Regions from separate parts of the Candidatus Enterococcus lemimoniae genome, predicted to be linked through region 2. Evidence: riboswitches for the same ligand, from Rfam matches in the RefSeq annotation. Region 2 holds a riboswitch; each other region holds the start of a gene.
What was found. Region 2 has a riboswitch for magnesium ahead of A5866_RS06985 (LCP family protein). Riboswitches for the same ligand answer to the same signal wherever they lie in the genome.

Region 1 (3,148 bases), 530 kb from region 2:
GATAAGAGATACCTTCTTCACCTGTATAACCATCTCCAGTAAAACCTTCGCCCTGCATCTGATAACTTTCAATGTTGTTTAAGGCTTTCTGATAATTTTTCATCAATAAAATCATTTGATCGAGTGTCATATCCGTTTGTCCGTTTTCGCCAATGACATCTAATAATTCTTGGTATCGAAGAACACTCTTCATTGAAGTTAATTCTTTCGTCAGCTGAATCGTGACCTCTCGCTGTCTTTTTTGTCTGCCGTAATCACCTAACGGATCTTCATAGCGCATTCTTGCGTATTGTAATGTTTCCCAACCGCCTAAATGCTGCTCCCCTTTTGGATAATGAATTCCTTCTGCATCAAACTCAAAATCATTATTGACTGTAACACCGCCAACAGCATCACTCAACGCAGCTAAACCATCCATATTGATCACAAAATAATGATTGATTGGGATATCTAAGTAATGCTCAACAGTCTCGATCATCATTTCATCCCCGCCAAATGAATGAGCATGATTGATTTTGTCATACACACCCTCTTTTCCAATTATTTCTACATAAGCATCTCTGGGAATACTCGTAATGGTTGTTTTCTTCAATTGATTATTAACTGTGACAACCATTATCGTATTTGCCCGAAAATCAGTTTTACGCTTTGAATCATTCGCTATTCCTAAAAGTAAAAAGCTCACTGGCTCACTCTTGTCCAACTCTACAGATTTATTTTCTCGATTTAATGGTTGATAGATCTTATCAGCTGTTTTTTGAACATTATTAAAAACCGTAGCACCATAAACCGAAGCACCTGCAACAACAAGTAAAAGTAATGTTAAAGAACTTAAAACTGTTTTTTGGATAAAGCGTTTTTTGGAGTCCGGCGTTGCAAATGTTCTATTTAGAAAAAATCGTTGAAGACAAACATACGAAAGATTTACCCAAGCAAAGCTCAAAAGAAAACCACCAATCACATCACTTGGATAATGCACTCTTAGGTAGATCCGTCCTAAACCAATCAAAAGAACATAGATAATTAGGATTTTTTTTAATCTGTTATAATTTAGGGTTTGCTCAGAGTAAATGGTTTTGACACTCAAAATAAGCGAACAAGCCAAACACATTGCTAAAAGTGAATGTCCACTCGGAAAGCTATAGGACGTTTTTTCCACTAATTGTGCAACATCAGGTCTCGTCCGTGCAACGAAATGCTTCAGCACAAACCCCAATACACTAACGACTAAAACATTACTACTCATCCAGACTGCCAACAATTTATGCTTATTTCGCCATAACCCAAATGAAACCAGTAAACTTATGATAAAAACTGGAATGATCGTAGCAGTTTTAGCAATCAACGCCACAACATTCGTGATAAACCCATTAGGTTTCCAATCAAATCGGTAGATTGCTGAATCTAAATCGCTAAACCACTGAACATTACTGACAATTAAAAAAGTTAGCGCAGTAAACAGTACGATACTTAAAACAGCTGGAGTGAATTTCTTTTCTTTCAACGTATTCATGTAATAAATCCCTTCATTTTCATATTCAAGCCGGTCGTTGGCTCAAAGTTATTCCTTTGATCCTTAGAGCAAAGAAAAAACCACTAAACTCACGCTCCTAAGTAAAATAGCAGCGAAACATCTAGCGGTCATTTCCGTCAAACTACACTCCTAAAATACACAGGCAGGTACTACGACGGTAAAAATGAAGTAAACAGGCAAGCCATCTACTCAACTAAAAAAAGCCAAACATTTTTTTCCTAGACGTTTGACTTTTAATCAATCTCATCGTCTGAGTTTTAGCACTATACAACGTAAAGAAAATCTCTTAGCTATTTTATGAAAAGCCTTAATTCGACAATTCCTGTTTTACACATTGGCGTCTTTCGACGTTTCTGCGCAATAGCCTGTGTTTGTATAGGAGCCTCACCTAACAAGGTTATTTTTCTATTTATTTTTCTAAATAATAACGCTAGCATAAATCTTTTTCAAGTTGTTTTATGACTCTTTAACTTTTCTTAATTTAAAGTCAATTATTTTAAACTGACAAACAGTTATCATCTTTCTTCAACTACAAGAGATAACTATCGTTAGACTTTAACTATTTAAACACTTCCAGCAACGAAAAAAAGCTAGAAAAGACTAACTACGCCTTTTCTAACTTTTTTATAAGATAATCGAATTTCGCTTAACTTAAATGACTAAACTGCGTTGCTTACTCATCCAACTCTTCAAATTGTGAGTTGTAAAGTGAGGCATAATAGCCACCTTCAGCGAGTAATTCTTCATGTGTTCCTTGTTCTTTAATATCTCCATCTTGCATGTAAAGAATCTTATCTGCATCTTTGATGGTTGATAAACGGTGAGCGATAACGAATGACGTACGACCTGCCATTAAGTTATTCATTGCTCCTTGGATCAATCCTTCCGTTCTTGTATCAACAGATGAGGTTGCTTCATCAAGGATCAAAATTGGTTTATCTGCTAAAATTGCACGAGCAATTGTTAATAGTTGTTTTTGACCTTGCGAAATATTGGAAGATTCTTCATTTAATTCCATGTTGTAGCCGCCAGGCAAGGTTTGAATAAAGTGATGTACGTGAGCCGCTTTTGCTGCTTCGTAAACTTCTTCGTCTGTTGCATCTAAACGACCATAACGAAGGTTTTCCATAATGGTTCCTTTAAATAACCATGTATCCTGTAAAACCATTCCGATATTTTTACGTAAATCTGCACGATTAAAGTCTTTGATATTGTGTCCGTCGATTTTAATCGCGCCAGACGTTACATCATAAAAGCGCATCAATAGTTTGACCATCGTCGTTTTACCGGCTCCCGTTGGTCCAACAATCGCCACCGTTTGGCCTGGATCAACATGTGAACTGAAATCATTGATAATGATTTTATCTGGTGTGTAACCAAAACGTACGTGTTCAAAATCAACCATACCTTTGGCTTTATCGATTTTAACTGGATTTGGTACAGTTTGTGCTTCTTCATCTTCTTCAAGAAATTCAAAGACGCGTTCTGCAGCCGCAGCCATTGATTGCAGCAAGTTAGATACTTGTGCTAATTGTGCAATTGGTTGTGTCAAGTTACGTACATATTGGATAAAGGCTTGAATATCCCCTACTGTGATCGTACCATTGTAGGCTA
Region 2 (3,148 bases):
CATTTCCGCTTGAACTGGCTGGATCATTTCTTCATCAAAATATTTAAATAGCAAATAATCCATACGTTCAAAGAGATGGACTTCTTTATTTTTTTTCAACAAAGTATCGGCTGCTTCAGCTCCAATTTGGCCACCACCGATCAACGCTACTTTGCGGCTATTTTCTAATTGCTCGATTGCTTGTAGCACACCAGGTAAAAATTTATATTTCAATACTTTATCTGAGTCGCTGCCGAGAATATTTTGCGACCATTGACTAGAGCCTGTTGCTAAAATAAGTTTATCAAATGAGATAAACGACTCAAGTGCTTCTTTTTCATAGTTAATAATATGTTGCTTTGCGTCTATTCTAACAACTTCTGCATTTAACAATAACGTTAGTCCCTGATCTACTAACTCTTGTTCTGAAATAAATTGAGCCGTTTCGATTGGATTGATTGTCTCATTAAAATAAAGATTGATGTCGCCAGGTAAATAGCCGATTGTTTGCTGCTTATCCATTAAAATAACTTCAGCCTCTGGATGTTTTTTTCTGATAGCTAAAGCCGCAGAGACTCCAGCAAATGAAGCTCCTATGATCACAACTTTCATAGCAAACCCTTCCTTCTAAGTAAATAAACCGTTTTCTTAAAGAATAGCACAAGCTTGAAGCCAACGCATAGAAATAGCCTTATCTTTAATCGAAAAAAGGATGGAACAAAAGCGACATCACTTTTGTTCCATCCTCAATCCTATTCTAATTATCTTTCATAAAATCCTTGATAGCCTCAGCATTTTTTTGCTCATCGATTTCAATCACACTACCGGATTCTGTATAATCATTGAAATTCCATGATCCTTCTACTGGAACAGATAATGACTTTAATGGTTTTACGTTGCCAGTTAGAAAATCTTTTGCTAAATCGATCAATAAACTTGTCGGCACATTTGTATCGATTTTTCCGACCATTTTCCCTGCAACCTGAGGTAATTCCCAAATTGGGATCAAATCTTTCGACTGTTCCACTAAAGCGTCCATTACTTGTTGCTGACGTCTGATTCGACCAAAATCGCCTTCTTCATCCATTCTAAAACGAGCATACTGTAATAAACTATTTCCGTGCAATGTTTGTTTTCCTTTAAGGATATCTACACCATCGAGATTAATGTCTTTTTCAGAATCGATCGTAACGCCTTTTGGATAAAGTTCATCAATAATATCACTGAATTCTTTAAAGTCAATCACTACATAATAGTTGATTGGCAAATCAAAATTTGTCTTTAAGACATCTTTGGTCATTTGCGCTCCGCCGTATGCATAGGCCGCATTGATTTTATCTTGTCCGCCATCAGGAAATGTTACGTAGCTGTCTCGCATGATCGAGATTAGTTTTGGTTGTTTCGTTTTACCATCATAATGGGCTACCATCAATGTATCTGAACGTCCCTGGTCTTCATCGTCATCTCTAGAATCATTCCCAACGACCATTACAGTCAATTCCTTATCACGCGTTTGTTCATCGCCAGTAAAATTTTGGTTTTTACTAGAAACGTTTGCTTCACTTTTTTCTTTCGCTGTTTGAAATGATACAGCTGCATAACAGCCTGCACTCACCACTACAAGCAAAATGGAGAGTAAGGTAATGATCGTTATTTTTACAGATTTTTTCATGAGTTATTCCTTTCTGCCGCTTAAATGGATTCTGGGATAAAAGAAAAATCCTTCACCAAGAACACTCAGCGAAGGGATTAGATTAGAAGCGGCAAACACATGGACTTATGCCATTTATTTACAACTTACCTTGATCTTCTCTTCGTTGAGTTTTAGCACTATATAACGTAAAAAGCTATGCTTTTAGCTGCTTTGAAAAACGCCTTAATTCGACGAAATTTGTCCTACCCGCACCTGTCTTTCGACATTTCTGAGCAGCAGCCTATGTTTATATAGGAGCCTCACCTAACAAGTATTTAATTCATTTTAAACTATAAGCGTATCGAATCACAAAGTCAAATTAAATTTTATATAATTGCCTTATGCACGATAGTGTTATTAGACTTAAACTACTCTACACTCAGAGCTACCATGTATATGATTTAAACTACCTAAAATTTTACACGATGAAAATCTTTATATTTTCTTAAAAAACAACTTTAGATAGACTTTCTTCTTATTATCTGTTTCAATGTTTAGGAGACGAAACGCTTGGAGGAGCCCATGGAAAACTTTTTAGAGAAACAACAAGAATTCTTTTTTAGCTTTTTAACAGATAGTATTGATAATTATTTATTGGATCATTCTGATGAAACATTTTATGCATTTGCCTTAGACTGTAATATCTATGAAGAAGGGGAAATCAACCTTTGTATCAATACTGTTGACCTTTGGCAAGAAACAACTGAATACTATACAGAAAAAGGGTACGACCGAGAACAACTTGAAACGATGAAATACACTACTGGTGACTGGGATGAAAATCAACGGTTTGCTTCTCTTCATTTATTTGATGATTGGGTCGAAGATGAAGAAGCTATCCAAACTGTACTTGATTGGCTTTGTCAACAAATCATTTTGCTGGTAGAATCGGAAACGTTCAGACATATTCCTAAAACCGAAGACTTTAAATTATTGATTTATGATCATGATGAAACTATTGCTGCATCCCAAGAGCGGTTTGAAAAATTGATGATGTCTGATTATTTTCAAATAGATTAATAAAAACAGAATACTTATAAATAAAAATACCAAGAAGGAGTTCTCACAGCAATTAGCAAGAACTCCTTTTTGATAGTTTAAAAACAAAACTCTAATTCTTCTAGCTTGAATAACGTTTCTAAGATTTCATTCACTTTTTCAACTAATTGTTTTTCATCCACTATTTGATCTTGCGTTTCTACTTTTGCTGTATCACTTGAATAAATCAGGAAATTATACTCTTCCTTAAGTCTAACTTGATGTCCTTCTTTTATATACAAAATATAATCATCAATAACATCCGTCTCATATTTCCGCTTATATCCATTTTTCAAAACAATCGCTGTGATCAATGCGTTGACTGTCAGCTCTTCTAAAGGAATTTCCTGCTCATCAATCGTCAAAATATAATTTTCATTCTCAATAATGCCACAAACATTACAGCCTCCATCCAACAAATCAACTGTTTTAGTAATT
Region 3 (3,148 bases), 1.2 Mb from region 2:
AGCAGAAATCCGCTCACTCAAACTAGTATCATTACTTATAATGTATTCTACCATAGATCTTCGGGAAACTCAAATATACGTTATTAAAACGCGATTAATCTCGATACATTTTTTACTTTTCACCAAAGAATCCTACTTCACTTTTTTATTCTTTTGCTTTACTATAGATAAGAAGATTCGAAAGGAGCACCACTATGTCCCAAACTCAGGTAATCAAAGTAACCAAAGATACAATAAAAAAAATGAACTCATTCTACGAGAAACATCGTTTAAATCGACACGTTCCTTACTCTGACTTTGTTGCCAAAGTTGGCAACACAACGATTACAGCCTATACTTCTGGCAAAATTGTCTTTCAAGGTCCAGATGCTGAGAAAATAGCTGCTAAATGGGGGCAGCCTACTCAAAGCAAACAGTCAGCTTCACCTTCCAAAAAAAGCAGTACACTTCCGGCAAATTTCAGTCAGCTTTCTGTTTTAGGGAGTGATGAAGTTGGTAATGGTAGTTATTTTGGACCGGTCACTGTTTGTGCGGCCTATGTCGATAAAACCATGGTGACAAAATTAAAAGCTCTTGGCGTAAGAGACTCAAAAGAGCTTACTGATCCTCAAATCGTTCAGTTATCATCTGTTATTAAAGAGTTGATTCCTTACAAACTTCTGATCGTAGAGCCAGAAAAATACAATCAAATCCAACCAAAATACAATGCAGTCCATATGAAAGTTGCCTTGCATAATCAGGCAATCCACTTACTCTTAAATGAGCTTGCACCGACGAAACCAGAAGCAATCTTGATCGATCAATTTACGCCAGAAGCAAACTACAAAAAATATGTACGAAATGAACAAAATCAAGTCAGTGAGAAGCTTTATTTTATCACTAAAGGGGAACAATACCATGTGGCGGTAGCAGCGGCCTCGATCATCAGTCGTGCGGCGTTTTTAGAGGAATTAGATAAAGAATCAAAAGAATTAGGCATGAAAGTCCCATCAGGAGCTGGAGCAACTTCGGATAAAGTGGCCGCAAACGTTTTGGCTAAAGGTGGTATGGAATTATTAAGTAAATATGTAAAACTTCACTTTGCTAATACAGAAAAAGCAAAAAAAATTGCTGCCAAAAGATAAAAACAACCCAAGACAGACTAGAAATCTATCTTGGGTTGTTTTTATCTTATTTACGTTGTAGCTATGTCATTTATCATTTTAAGATTAAGAAAATATAAAGTTAGTCATTAAATAGCAACGAGCAATCAAGCAAACAAGAACAGCCAGATTCCCGTCAAATCAAAATACATGTTGCTCTTTACTTCTATACTTATAAAAAAATTAACCTTTACCCAATTGACTTCTCCTTAAATATTCACTATATTTAAGGCGATCTAAATAACTTGTTAGGTGAGGCTCCTATGAAAACACAGGCTACTGCTCAAAAATGTCGAAAGACAGGAATGGGTAGGACAGGAATTGTCGAATTAAGGCTTTTCACAAAGTAGCTAAAAGCTCTGCTTTTTACGTTTCATAGTGCTAAAACTCAACGATGAGAATGATGAGAAAGCTCTATTTGTGCTGAAATCAATCCCCCTTCGCTGAGTTATTTAAGCGAAGTTTTTTTGTTTTGATAAATAGTGACAGTGTATTCTATAGGTTTTGGGGGTGAAACTAGGTTGGAATAAAGGAAATTCGAGCAAGCTACTCTATTTTTCTTTATCAAGTAAGTAAGACACTTCATTGTTTACAGCAGAAAAAACTTTTTTAACGACATCTAAGTCGATTCCTAATGCACACTTTATTTGATGATCAATAAAATGATTAGCGAGGAATAAAAAATGAATCAACCAAAACGTTTATCCAAATTACATTATTTAGACTTTTACATCCTAACCCCATACTTTATTCTTTGTATTATCGGGATTTTAATGGTTTACAGTTCTAGCTCTTATCACTTATTAGACAGCAATCTTGGAACAGCTAGCAAAGCCATCAAACAAACAACTTACTTTCTTTTTAGTTTAATTTGTATGGCATTTGTTTATCGAATCAATTTAAATGTCTTTCGCAAGCCAAGTATTATCAGCCTTTTACTTGTATTGACCTTCTTAACGTTAGTGACCTTACCACTGATTGGTACTAGCGTTGGCGGCGCTAAACGTTGGATCAACTTAGGAGTGCTATTATTTCAACCCTCCGAGTTAGTTCCACTAATACTGATTCTTTATGTTGCAGCTCACCTTGCGAAAAATGATCGTTTAGTTCCCTTTTCATTCAAAAACCATCAGCGTTCACTATTGATTTGCTGCTTCTTCATGTTGCTAGTCGCACTTCAACCTAATATCGCCGGGGCATCCATGATTTTTATTTTGGTTTCAGTTTTGTTTTTATCAAGCGGTCTTTCTCCGTTGTTTATGTCACTTTCCCTACTTGGTTTTGTCGTAATAAAACGCTTGGGAACCGTCCTTTTGCTTTCCATTCCAACTGACTGGATGCCTGAAAAATTCAGTTATTTAGTTACTCGTTTTGAGGTCATGCAAAATCCTTTTATCGATCCAACGGGTAAAGGTTTTCAAACATCCAACGCTTACTACGCAATGCATAATGGCGGTTTCTGGGGACGTGGTCTTGGCAACAGCATTCAAAAAAAAGGCTATTTGCCCGCAGCAGATACAGACTTTATCTTTGCAATTTGTATTGAAGAGCTGGGATTAATTTTTTCTTTGGGGATTTTATTTTTAGTTTTCTTCATCGCCGCTCGCTTGTTCCTTTTAGCTATAAAATCAAAAAATCTTTATTATTCTTACCTTTATATTGGTTGTGGCACCTTGATTTGCCTTCAAGTTGCTGTAAATGTCGGTAGTCTTTTAGGCTATATTCCAATGACGGGACTGACTTTTCCTTTTATTAGTTATGGTGGATCTAGCTTGCTGATTCTGAGTACGACACTAGGCATTGCGTTAAACGCCCGAGGCTCAGAAATTCGAGAATGGGATCGCCAACGAGGAGAAAACGTATGAGAAAAACAATCGCTAAAACTAACGAACCCGTAAACTACGCCCTCCTCTTACCCGTTTTTCTTTTGATACTCATTGGTTTTGTTGCACAGTATGGCGCGTTCTATGCTGATCCGACTGTTGAATCTATTGCTCCATTATTGA
Region 4 (3,148 bases), 1.5 Mb from region 2:
GATCATTGGCAACATTTCAGGCGTTAACCCAACAGCAACAGCAATTGCAAAGAAAAATGCTTCGCTCCATTCGCCTTTGGTGATCCCATTGATCAAAAATACGATCGGAAACAGAATCATGACCATTCTTAGCAAAAACTTACTGACTTTGGTCAAGCCGATGTCAAAAGACGTTTTTCCACGTTGGGTCGTTGCATTTTTAGCAATGTCGCCAAAGAAAGTATTTTGTCCTGTTTTCAAAATAATCGCTTTTCCTTGTCCGCTTAATACATCCGTTCCCATAAAGACTAAATCTTGCATATCTAAGGCTGCAACAGATTCGGAATTTTTATCGATCCCTGCATCTACAAATTTTTCAACTGGCATTGATTCACCAGTTAATGACGATTGATTGATAAATAAATCTTTTGTCCAAATCAACACCGCATCGGCTGGGATCATATCGCCTGTCGCCAAAGTCACAATGTCTCCTGGTACAACTTCATCCATCGGAATTTCTTTTATTTGACCAGCACGTGTCACAGCAGTTGTATTTTCAATAAGTTCTTTTAAACTCAAACTTGCTTTTTGAGAGCGATATTCTTGAATAAAAGCAATAATAACGCTAGCTAAAATCATGATCCCCATCACAAGGGCTGCTTCAAAATCTTTTGTAACTGCTGAAACAACCATCAATAAAGCTAATACATAAACAAATGGATCTTTAAATGCTTCTAAAAACATAATAATTGCTGGTGTTGGTTTTTGTGCAGAAACTTCATTGGGACCATATTCTTCTAATCGATGTTTAGCATCTTCTTCGGATAAACCTTTTTCTGAAGTCCGAAGCTCCATCATTAATTCTCGTTCAGACAACATTGCTAGTTTTTTTAACTCTTGATCTTTTGTAGCTTTTTTTAAATCTACTATTTTTTTATTCATCATTTTCTTTTCCTCCTTGCACTTCATCTTATCTAGAAGGAGAAAAGAAAGGTTATTTCAATTCCATCGTTTCTAAGATGAAGGGGACATTTATTTTATTTCTCGAATGACTGGGGTCTTCCATACGGCTCTTCCTCTCTTTTTGTTTATTTTGGAACGATGGATTTTTTTAGATGGGGCTTTTGTTTTTCTTCTGACCGCTTGTTTCTTTTTGCGGAACTTCGCTCCCTTTGGTCGCCAAGTACTGTCCATCATCAGCTCTGGCGGAGCCAGTCGCTGTGATTCATACAAAGGTCACAACTCTCCTTTCAGTCGCCTTGTACTGTTTAACATCAGATTGCTCCGCAATCTGTGTTAAACAGCAAAACGCACACTAAACAATAGAGTGTGCGTTAAAATAGCAACTTAAATAAAAGTTTCTCTATCGTTGAGCTTTAGCACTATAGGGCGTAGATAATTTCTTATCAGCTACGTTATGAATGACCTTCACGATCATTCCTGTTCAACCAACTAAGAGTCTCTCGATTCTTTCGCGGCAGTAGCATGTGTCCAAATAGGAGCCTCACCTAACAATTATTCAGTTCTTAATCCTTATTCATCATAGTTCATATTTTTCTAATTGTCAAAAGAAAACGAAATAATTCAAAAATACCTTTTTTTATTGCTCAGGCTAATTCTGCTCTCCCTTGAGCGATTTCTGTTCTTGAAAAATTAGCCATTGTTAACTCTTCATCTGATAACTCCTCCACGAGGTCATAAAACCAGTTACCAAGACCCACAAATTGCTCATTTGTCATGTTTTTAGATTCTAAAAACAAGATATTTTCAGCTTGATTCACTTCTTGTTTCAAAATCAGCTCTGATAGATAACTTTGAATTGGAACAGAATAATTTTCTCCTGTTCCTTCATCCATCACCATAATCATTGGCATAACTTGATCTGCTGAACTTTTCTTAAAAGGATTAAACACGACCATTTTTAATTGTCTCATATACCAATCTTCTTCGTATGCCATTATTATGTCACTCTCCTTTTCAGCCTTAGCCAAACTTCCAATTCATTTTACTCATCAGTTTCTAATCTACTCTTTCATTCTACCATTAAACATAAGCCATGTTAGTAGATGCTAAAGAAATAAGAAAGACTAAAACACAGATTTAACTGCGTTCAGTCTCTTTTTTATTTACACCATTCACTGCTTGTAATTTCAAATACAAAATAATAGAACAGGGCATAAGTGTCACAATATTCGTCAGTAAAACGGCAATATCTCCATTTAAAGCCCCATAAATCACCCATGAAAACACACCTATGACAAACATAATGTACGTAATTAGGGAAATCCCTTCCGTTTGTTTCGTCTTGATTGTCTGGATAGCTTGCGGAATAAATGAAATACTGGTACAGACACCTGCTATTACACCTAATAGTGTCATCATTTTCCTGCTAACTCTTCCACTAGATTTTTTAATTCATAAAAATTTTTATTCATTTCTAGAAGTTCGTTTGCAACATCTCTAAGCACAACAGTTGTCATCAACTGATCTTCTGCGTGCATAAAAAGCAGTGTAAGTTCAACATTTTTTTCTTTTGCTTCTTGTGTGATTACAGTAAAATGCTCCTTTTCTCCAGCTCGTAATGATTCATTAGCTTCATTGATCAGCTGTTCTGCCTCTTTAAATTTTCCTTTTCTTGCATAGTCCATGCTCTCCATCACTTTTGATTTAGCGGTTCCTACTGTACTGATAATATTAAAAGCTGTTAATTCTAATCCATCCATATTTGTCACATCTTTCTATTTGTAAGTTAAGGCAATTATTTCATATCCATCAATCTTCGATACATCAAAAACTAGTTTTCCTTCAATCATGTCAAATGGCAACTCCTTTTGAGCTGTTACTTGAACAAGACTTTCAACCATACACTCTTTTAAAGCTAACTTCAACGCAATCAATGATACATCCAATTGAACAGTTTGGTTATATAATGGAATTTTGTCTTCAATTGTATCTAAATCTAATGCACGTCGTTCTGGAATATAATGTAGCAAATTTAAAATAATCCTTTTTTCAATCGCTTGATGGTTCAATATTACATCTGCTGAAGTTGGTAAGTCACTATTGACTAGTTTTCTTCCCTCTAAAAGAAAATCAATTCCAGCTAAAATCAACTCTTTGTATGCTTTTACCCCTTGTTTTTTATACATGTCAAAAAGTGGAAACGGGT

Region 1: linked by a shared signal. The riboswitch ahead of A5866_RS04470 (phosphatase PAP2/LCP family protein) and the one ahead of A5866_RS06985 (LCP family protein) in region 2 are both predicted to bind magnesium.
Region 3: linked by a shared signal. The riboswitch ahead of A5866_RS01135 (FtsW/RodA/SpoVE family cell cycle protein) and the one ahead of A5866_RS06985 (LCP family protein) in region 2 are both predicted to bind magnesium.
Region 4: linked by a shared signal. The riboswitch ahead of A5866_RS16945 (hypothetical protein) and the one ahead of A5866_RS06985 (LCP family protein) in region 2 are both predicted to bind magnesium.

Annotation. Positions count from the first base shown of each region.
Region 1 is NZ_CP147248.1:920,265-923,412, forward strand. It holds gene A5866_RS04470 (phosphatase PAP2/LCP family protein) at 1-1,513, opposite strand, end outside; M-box (ykoK) riboswitch at 1,770-1,937, opposite strand; gene A5866_RS04475 (ABC transporter ATP-binding protein) at 2,208-3,148, opposite strand, start outside.
Region 2 is NZ_CP147248.1:1,452,274-1,455,421, forward strand. It holds gene A5866_RS06980 (FAD-dependent oxidoreductase) at 1-591, opposite strand, end outside; gene A5866_RS06985 (LCP family protein) at 737-1,651, opposite strand; M-box (ykoK) riboswitch at 1,783-1,951, opposite strand; gene A5866_RS06990 (hypothetical protein) at 2,195-2,692, shown strand; gene A5866_RS06995 (DUF4809 family protein) at 2,770-3,148, opposite strand, start outside.
Region 3 is NZ_CP147248.1:227,155-230,302, reverse strand. It holds gene rnhC (ribonuclease HIII) at 195-1,124, shown strand; M-box (ykoK) riboswitch at 1,380-1,549, shown strand; gene A5866_RS01135 (FtsW/RodA/SpoVE family cell cycle protein) at 1,826-3,007, shown strand; gene A5866_RS01130 (FtsW/RodA/SpoVE family cell cycle protein) at 3,004-3,148, shown strand, end outside.
Region 4 is NZ_CP147248.1:3,546,311-3,549,458, reverse strand. It holds gene mgtA (magnesium-translocating P-type ATPase) at 1-948, opposite strand, end outside; gene A5866_RS16945 (hypothetical protein) at 1,012-1,212, opposite strand; M-box (ykoK) riboswitch at 1,334-1,502, opposite strand; gene A5866_RS16940 (DUF6483 family protein) at 1,587-1,937, opposite strand; gene A5866_RS16935 (SemiSWEET transporter) at 2,080-2,358, opposite strand; gene A5866_RS16930 (PTS lactose/cellobiose transporter subunit IIA) at 2,358-2,702, opposite strand; gene A5866_RS16925 (alpha-amylase family protein) at 2,718-3,148, opposite strand, start outside.